Regions from separate parts of the Aeribacillus sp. FSL K6-8394 genome, predicted to be linked through region 2. Evidence: riboswitches for the same ligand, from Rfam matches in the RefSeq annotation. Region 2 holds a riboswitch; the other holds the start of a gene.
The links. Region 2 has a riboswitch for thiamine pyrophosphate ahead of thiT (energy-coupled thiamine transporter ThiT). Riboswitches for the same ligand answer to the same signal wherever they lie in the genome.
Positions count from the first base shown of each region.

Region 1 (4,207 bases), 2.0 Mb from region 2:
TAGATGCACCATATTTTCTAGCGCCTTTCGCATATGCGCGGCAAACAGATGAACCTTTCACTTGGCCGTCATGTTTAAGCCAAAGAGCTCCTGCAATGTCTTTAGAAACATGCGGCTCATTTGCCAGTACGTTCTCCCTTGAATGCCATTCTAGCTCATCCTCATCTGCAAGCGATTGCAGGGAGCGGCCTTCTTCCTCAGTAAATGCAAGCCGGTACATGCCTTCCTGCACAAGCTCGATATCTACACCGGATTGTTCCAACAGTTCGTTTGCAAGGCTCGGGTATAAATTTCGGCTCTCTAAGCATAACTCAAAAAATATGTCTCTTTTTTCATTTTCCGAATGGGCCCCCAGCATTCCGGCTGCAGCAGATGTCGCTTTACCTCCGATTTCGCCGCTTTCAAACACGGCGGTTTTCAGCCCTGCTTTCGAAAGCTCATAGGCAATCCCTTGACCGATGACCCCTCCCCCGATGATTCCAACATCAAAAACGTTCATTTTAAAAAGCTTCTCCTTTCCTGAAAAGTTTGGCAGCGCTCTCTGGGTCTTTGGAAGAAAAGATATAGGACATAACGGCAATACCGCTTGCTTTTTTTTCTAAAACTTTTTGCATATTATCAGGCGTGATCCCACCAATGGCGATAATGGGAATATTGACGTGTCCAACGATTTTTCCGAGCAAATCTGTTCCCTTTGCCGGAAGTCCTTTTTTACTGTTCGTTTCAAAAACGTTTCCGAAGAAACAATAGTCTGCTCCGTCTTTTTCTGCTTTTACTGCTTCTTCTAATGAATGGACGCTGACTCCGGCTTTTATTTGCGGAAAAGCACTTTTCACTTTTTTTACCGGCAGGCCGGTTCCCGGAAGATGAACATTTTGAACGCCTGTTAGGAGCGCAACATCGAGCCGATCGTTGATAACAAGCTGTTCTCTCCTTATCCCGTTTGCCAAAAGCTGTTCTACAAGATGAATGATCTCACATGGTCTTTTATTTTTTTCTCGTATATGAACGTAATCAACATGATCTGATATGGACAAAATTATGCGTATTAGCTCGTTGACTGGTTTTGTTCCGTCTGTTACGGCATGAAGCTCCAACATGTACATTCCTTTCATGAGAAAGACGCCCACACTCGTCTTTCAAGGTTCAAAACTGGAAAGCAGCTGTCCAAGGGTGAGACTGGAAACAATAAAAAACCACCTTCCTTGCTGGAAAGTGGTAATGGAATATCAGACATATGTTTCAAATTCCCACTTCCCTACGCTGGCATCATCCAGATCAGGTTCAAAGGGTCTTAAAGTCAACACTTTAATCTCAGCCTTTCCAAAGGCTCCCCTAGTGGATGCTTATTAAATTTTCATACTAATTTCATGCTATCACAATTTGTTTTGTTTGCAAATATTATTTACTAAATTCCAGCTCATCTTTTAACTCATTTACATATTTGCGGGAACCCGTTACAATCAAGCGGTCCCCTTTTTTCAATTCGGTATCGCCGTGAGGCACAATGGAATCTTCACCTCGAAAAATCCGGACAAAGATACAATCTCCTGTAAACGGAAAGTATCGAAGCTTCATTCCATCATATTTTCGGTTATTCATATTAATTTGATAAAGAGAGTTGTCTTGGTTTGTTAAGATCCGCATAACGCCAGGCGATTCGATCAAAGCCCTGAGCAGCGTTTTTGTTGACAGCATGACGGAAAATACGCTGATCCCCTTTTCTTTTAATATTTGATCCAACTCCGGGGAAGAAATAGAGGCGATGACCTGTTCTACGCCGCATTCTTTTGCATATGTCGCAATTTCCGCATTTCTTTCTTCATCCCCAGTAGCCACTACCACTATATCAGCTTCCATTATGTGGTGTTCATTCAATGATTCTATCGAATAGTCTTTCAATTCTTCAATTTTAAACACCGATTGAGCAGTCCCGTTTTCGATTTTGTCTTGCTGTGTATGATATACGGTTGCTTCATACAAATTTTTATCCAATTCTCTTGTGACTGGAAGGGTCATTTGATTTGCACCAATAAAAGCAATTTTCTTTTTTGGCTGCACCGCCATTTTTTTGGGGAATAATTTTTTAAATCCTATCGGCGTGATAATGCTTGTTAACACGGCAACTACTATTAATGCGTCAGCCATTTGCTTATCAATCAGTTCGATTCGCTGTCCAATTTCAGCTGCCGCAATAACTAATGATAAAGTGGCAGTCAACAAGAACGCCGCCGCAATCGTTGTATTCGTATCATACCATTTTCTCAGCACAAAAACGGGAATAAACTTCGAGATCAAGAGGGCGAGAAATAACAAAGGAATTAACAAAAGAAGGTTCGGATCTTTGATCAATTCCCATAAATCCAATTCCACCCCTACCATGACAAAAAAGATCGGGATTAAAAAACCGTAACCAAACGAATCTAGCTTTTGCACCAAGTCTGAATTAGGCGATAAAAGCGAGACTAAAACTCCCGCAAGGAAGGCGCCTAAAATATTTTCTGCCCCAAGCGTTTCCGATAAACTGACAAGCACTATTATTAACGTAAAAACCGCCCTTGTTCCAATTTGAACCGTTCCTTTTGACATCGATTTAATAAAGGATCGACTTTTAAACCTTTTGCCAATGAAGTAAAGCAGTACGCCTGCTGCAAACAAAAGAAGCAGAAGCCACGTATTGCTTTCTCCTTCGCTGTTTAAGGAGACAAAAACCGCCAGCAAAATCATGGTGACAAGGTCGGCTATGACAGCCACCAGCAAAATAATTTGGCCGATGTTTGTTTTCATAATTTGCTCGTCTTTCAGCGTCGGCACTACTACTCCTAAAGAAATCGTTGAAATCACTAACGTCATGAAAAAGGCATTGCGGATAAATCCCATCCACATTAACAAATACGATAAAAGTAATGAAACAACGAAAATGCCAAGAAAAACAATTGACGCAACCAAAAAAGTATGAGGAGCTTTTTTTCCGTTGGGCAGCTTTTCTTCTTTTTTCTTCTCTTTGGAGAAAATGGTGAAATCAATCTCAAGCCCGCTTAAAAACATGAGAAATATAAATCCCAGCGTTGAGAGAGTTGACAGCCATACATCTTCTTGCACTAAATTAAATCCCGTTTTCCCGATGATTAATCCGACAATAATTTCCGCAACGACGACAGGAATGAATGCCAGTTTGAACCGATGCAGCAAAATCGGGGTTAAAAAAGCGCCTACCAACACGATGACAAGAGAGGTTACTGCATGTGATTCCATATTACGCCTCCTTTAGCTAATTTTGTTAGAGCAAATAGTTCATAAATAGTGTCGCCATGCCAAAATAAATCAAAATGCTGATCATATCATTAATCGTTGTAATAAATGGACCGGAGGCCACAGCCGGGTCAATGCGAAGCCTGTGCATGACAAGAGGAACAAACGCCCCGGCAATTGTCGCAACAGTCAGCGTTGACAATATGGAAAGACCCACTAGCAGTCCTAAGAAAAATTTCTGCTTCCAAATAAAAATTGTCAGTGCAACAACAATTCCGCATACTGTTCCGGTAATCAAGCCGGTTCCAGCTTCTTTGAGAATAATTTTCCACACGCGTTCGGAAGTGCCTTCGCCTGTTGCAATTCTTCTTACGGCAACAGCGAGAGCTTGTGTTCCTGTATTTCCAGCCATCCCTGCAATTAATGGTATAAAGAGCGCTAAAGTTGCCACTTTGTTCAACGTTTCTTCAAACTGGCCGATTAGGCCGGCGGTGAACATTCCTAAAAATAGGAGAATAATAAGCCATGGCAATCTTTTTTTGGCAGCAGAAACAGCATTCGGATCATATGAATCTACATCCGAGACAGCGGCCAGTTTCGAATAATCGTCAGAAGCCTCTTCGTCCAGCACATCAATAATATCATCAACAGTTATAATTCCAACAAGACGATGTTGAAAATCAACAACCGGAAGAGCCAAAAAATTGTAGTCTTTCATCTTTCTTGCTACTTCTTCCTGATCATCCGCCACAGATACCGAGTAGACTTTCTTTTTCATAATGTCAGCAATCAAAGTATCGTCTTCATGAACAATTAAATCTCTTAACGACAGGACGCCAACAAGATGTTTCTCTTCGTCAATCACATATAAATAATATATTGTTTCCGCATCAGGAGCTTCTTTCCGCAGCAAGTCCATCGTTGACCGCACCGTATAATTGGCATTAATGGCAAC
Region 1 covers NZ_JBBPAA010000001.1:132,677-136,883, reverse strand. Annotated here, with positions in the region: gene thiO (glycine oxidase ThiO) at 1-499, opposite strand, end outside; gene tenI (thiazole tautomerase TenI) at 501-1,115, opposite strand; TPP riboswitch at 1,239-1,347, opposite strand; gene NSR00_RS00590 (monovalent cation:proton antiporter family protein) at 1,402-3,255, opposite strand; gene mgtE (magnesium transporter) at 3,281-4,207, opposite strand, start outside.
Region 1: linked by a shared signal. The riboswitch ahead of tenI (thiazole tautomerase TenI) and the one ahead of thiT (energy-coupled thiamine transporter ThiT) in region 2 are both predicted to bind thiamine pyrophosphate.

Region 2 (4,207 bases):
GACAAGGTTTAAAAATTCTTCCTCCCGAGACCGTTTGGCAACAACGTCCAAACGATACCTGATCGAATTCATTCCTTCTCCTTGAAAGACCGTAACCCCAAAACCAGCCTCCCTCAATTTTTTGACTAATTCGGAATTTTTATCCATTAAATTCACATTGTATGTTACATATCCAAAAGCCAGCTTTTTCTCCAGTTCACCGCCCAACAACAGCCCTGCACCAAAACCGATAATATATGCACTAATATTGTAAATATTAGATAAATCTTGAAAAACTATTCCTAAAGCGACAATATAAATCGCTGCTTCTAGCAAACCTATACCAGCAGCAGCCTTTGTTTGATTTTTCACTAACAAAATAGTTCGGATCGTCAATACTGGTACATACAATAATTGCAGCAAAAAAATAAAAATTGCTTGTAGAAACATGTTGCCTAGACACTCCTTTGTTCCATCATACTATAAATTATTTTCGAAAAGAAAGAGCTATCATAAACTCAAAATCTGAGATTTGAAACTACATTTTTACAATTCATCTTGATCTGTTATTATGCTTCGAAACTTCCTTTTTCATGCGAATAGGCTGGCGCTTGAAATACATCGCTGTTCTCCATACCCACTCCAACGGCCCTAATTGAAAATATTTAAACCAAATATGGCTGATGATAAGCTGCACGGCAAAAATTGCGAGTGCAAGCCAAAAACCGGCGAAGGGGTATACTTTACCGTACAATCCCAATCCGTAATGATAAAAAATATATGTACAAATAACAGATTGCATGATGTAATTTGTCAATGACATGCGTCCAACAGGCGCAATCTTCTTAACAATTTGCCGACAGATTGGGTGAAAATATAAAAATATGAGAGAGATCACATAAAACAACATGAGAAATGGTGCACCGAACACCATGTAAAAACTATTTTTAGCGGTGACCGCAAAAATATTTAACGGAAGCCCAATGATAAGCCCGAAAAACCAGATGGCTGTTAATAACCTTCGATGCTTCTCCGGTTCTTGAAAAAGCTTTTGTTTCGCAAATATCATGCCAACTAAAAACATGCTGATATATGGGAGCATGTTTATTATATAGACAAGCGGTTGAAAAGGCCACATGCCAGACATAGACATGTAAAAAAGCCGATCATGAATACGCTGATGGAAAATATCAGTAAAACTTCCGTTTTGATATGAATGGATTGCGTTTCTTGCCTCCTCTTCCAGTAAGGCAGCCTGCTCTCTTTTTTGGACTAAAGCATCCTCACCATTGGATACAGCCGTCATCAAACCAATAAGGAGCAAATATAAACTAAATAAACATACAGTCCATACCAAAAGGGTTTTCCAGGAACACTTCCGGAAAAAAAGGAGAAGAAACCCCAGCACAGCATAATCCATTAAAATGTCTCCATCCCAGATGAAAAATGAATGAATTAGTCCAAATACAAAAAGCACCACCAGTCTGCGTATATATATAGAAACAAAGTTCCTGCCGTTTCCTAAAGCCCGTTCCTCCATGATGATGATTCCAAATCCGAACAATAATGAGAACATTGTAATAAACTTCATTTGTACAAATATTTCCAAAATATTTTTCGTTAGAAAATCCCATGTTCTCCATGTTTCAGTAAAAAAATTTTCGCTGCCTATTTGGTATAAATATACATCTGGATAGCTGAAATGCGCCATATTCACAAGTAAAATGCCAAATATCGCAGCCCCCCGCACCACATCCACTACTTCATAACGCTCACGATTAAGATTCAAACCAAAACCCCCATTCTGAAAAAAGTTCTTATTGTTAACGCCCTTTTTTCATTATTTTTTGTCCAAAGGCTGCATTTCAGCTTTATCGTGTTTAAATTTATTTGAATATAGCGAAAAAAGAATGACAATTTTCTTATAGTCTATTATGATAGACATAAGATTCGAATATCAACAGATCCACAAGGGGAGCTATATGCTGAGAGTGGACGGATATTTCGTCCAGACCCTTTGAACCTGTTAGTTAATGCTAGCGTAGGGATGTGGAAGTATACTGATCCATGATACAGCCTTTTTCCCCCTTATGGATATTTGTTGATAGCAAATAATATACAGGGGGGTTTATTTTTGGAAAAAAATCGCTTATTACTATTAATAGAAGCAGCAATCTTTGCAGCATTGGCAGTTATACTTGATCTTCTCCCTTCCATTCAATTATCATCAGCCATTTCTATATCCATTGCCATGGTGCCTGTACTCATATTATCGTTTCGATCCGGTGCAAAGATTGGCTTCATTTCCGGCTTTTTATGGGGATTATTGCAAATTGTATTAGGTGATGCATACATCCTGACGCCTGTTCAAGGCTTCATCGATTTTCCTTTATCGGTTTAGCCGGTCTTTTCTGCAAAACTATCCAAAATAAGCTGAAAGATGGAAAGAAAAGCTCTGCTCTTGTTTTCATCATCTTTGGCGTCTTCATCGGAGCTTTTGCACGTTATTTTTGGCATTTTATCAGCGGTGTCTTTTTCTTCGGAGAATATGCACCAGAAGGAATGTCAGCGGTCGTTTATTCTTTGATCGTAAACGGCATTACGATGATAGGAGCGTTTGTATTATGCGCTGTCGTTACTGTTATTCTCATTATGGCAGCGCCAAGATTGGTTGTAAAATAAACAAAATCATCCTCTGCAAAACATGCAGAGGATGATTTTGTTTATAGGGTAAATACTTTCGTTTCAACAGTGTATTTTTTTAATTTTTCACGGCTTACATGAAAACCGATCCCCGGGTTATCAGGCAAGGCAATTTTTCCATTATAAACCGATATTTCCGGTTCAATAATATCTTCTTCCCAATACTTAGATGAACTGGATATATCTCCTGGCAGTGTGAATTGTTCAAGTGTCGCTAGGGATATATTATGGGCCCGTCCAATCCCTGATTCAAGCATCCCTCCGCACCAAACTGGAACATTTTGCTCTTTGCAAAAATCATGGATTTTTTTTGCTTCTGTCAAACCGCCAACACGGCCGATTTTTATATTCATAATTTTGCAGCTTCGAAGTTCAACAGCCTTTCGAGCATCTTCGAAGGAGCAAATACTTTCATCTAAACAGATCGGTGTGTCCAATTCTTTTTGAAGTTTGCTATGATCCACAATATCATCGTGCGCAAGAGGCTGCTCAATCATCATTAATTGAAACTCATCCAATTGTTTTAGATGATTTATATCTTTTAATGTATAGGCACTGTTCGCATCAGCCATTAAATCCAAGTTCGGAAAATGCTTCCGTATTTCCTTAACTACTTCAATATCCCAACCTGGTTTAATCTTTATTTTTACTCTCTTGTATCCTTCCTCCTGATATTGTTCAATAAGACTGATTAAATCTTTTATTGTTGGCTGAATACCGATGCTCACCCCAGCTTCAACTTCTTTTTTCATTCCCCCGAGAGCTTGTGAAAGAGGTATATTTTGCTGTTTTGCATATAGATCCCACACGGCACCTTCCAAAGCCGCTTTTGCCATATAATTTCTGCGAATAAAACGAAACGATTCAGCCAACTCACGAGGATGATGAAACGTCGTCTTTGATAAAATCGGAATGAGGAAATCTTCGATCATGTGCACAGTTGTTTTCACGGTTTCTTCTGTATACCATGGAATGGAAAAAGCAACCCCTTCTCCAAAACCGGCTGCACCATCATCATCCTTTACTTCTACGATCAACAATTCGCGATCGTGAATGTCTCCATAGCTAGTAGAAAATGGGGCTTTCAAACGCATCTGTAATATATGCAAAACAATTTTCTTAATTTTTATCAATTAAGAGCATCTCCTTTTTTAGCCAAGCTCTCAGCTAAGTTCGACAAAATCATTCCCATTCGCCAGAGGGCTCGATATTTCCCGGAAAATATTTCTTAAAATAGCGAATCCACTCGAACGTTTGTTTTACACTAATTATAAAATAAACGCTTTCTTAATGTAAAGGAGCAAGGGATTTCTTTATTTCCCTTATTGTTTATTGAACTGCAAAAATCTCAAATAAATAATGAGATCAATCGTAGAAACGAGTCTCATCATGAGATTAATTTTTCCACTCAATAGTTGTCTTCTTCTCTTTGTTGACTAGCAATTTAAAAACATCAGGTCTTGCATAATGCCCAACAGGATCAAAATCAAACTGGCTATAGGCGATTTGTTTCATATCCAGTTCT
Region 2 covers NZ_JBBPAA010000001.1:2,178,032-2,182,238, forward strand. Annotated here, with positions in the region: gene NSR00_RS10375 (DUF2179 domain-containing protein) at 1-429, opposite strand, end outside; gene NSR00_RS10380 (DUF418 domain-containing protein) at 533-1,768, opposite strand; TPP riboswitch at 1,941-2,044, shown strand; partial or broken gene thiT (energy-coupled thiamine transporter ThiT) at 2,114-2,661, shown strand; gene menC (o-succinylbenzoate synthase) at 2,703-3,812, opposite strand; gene NSR00_RS10395 (carbon-nitrogen hydrolase family protein) at 4,078-4,207, opposite strand, start outside.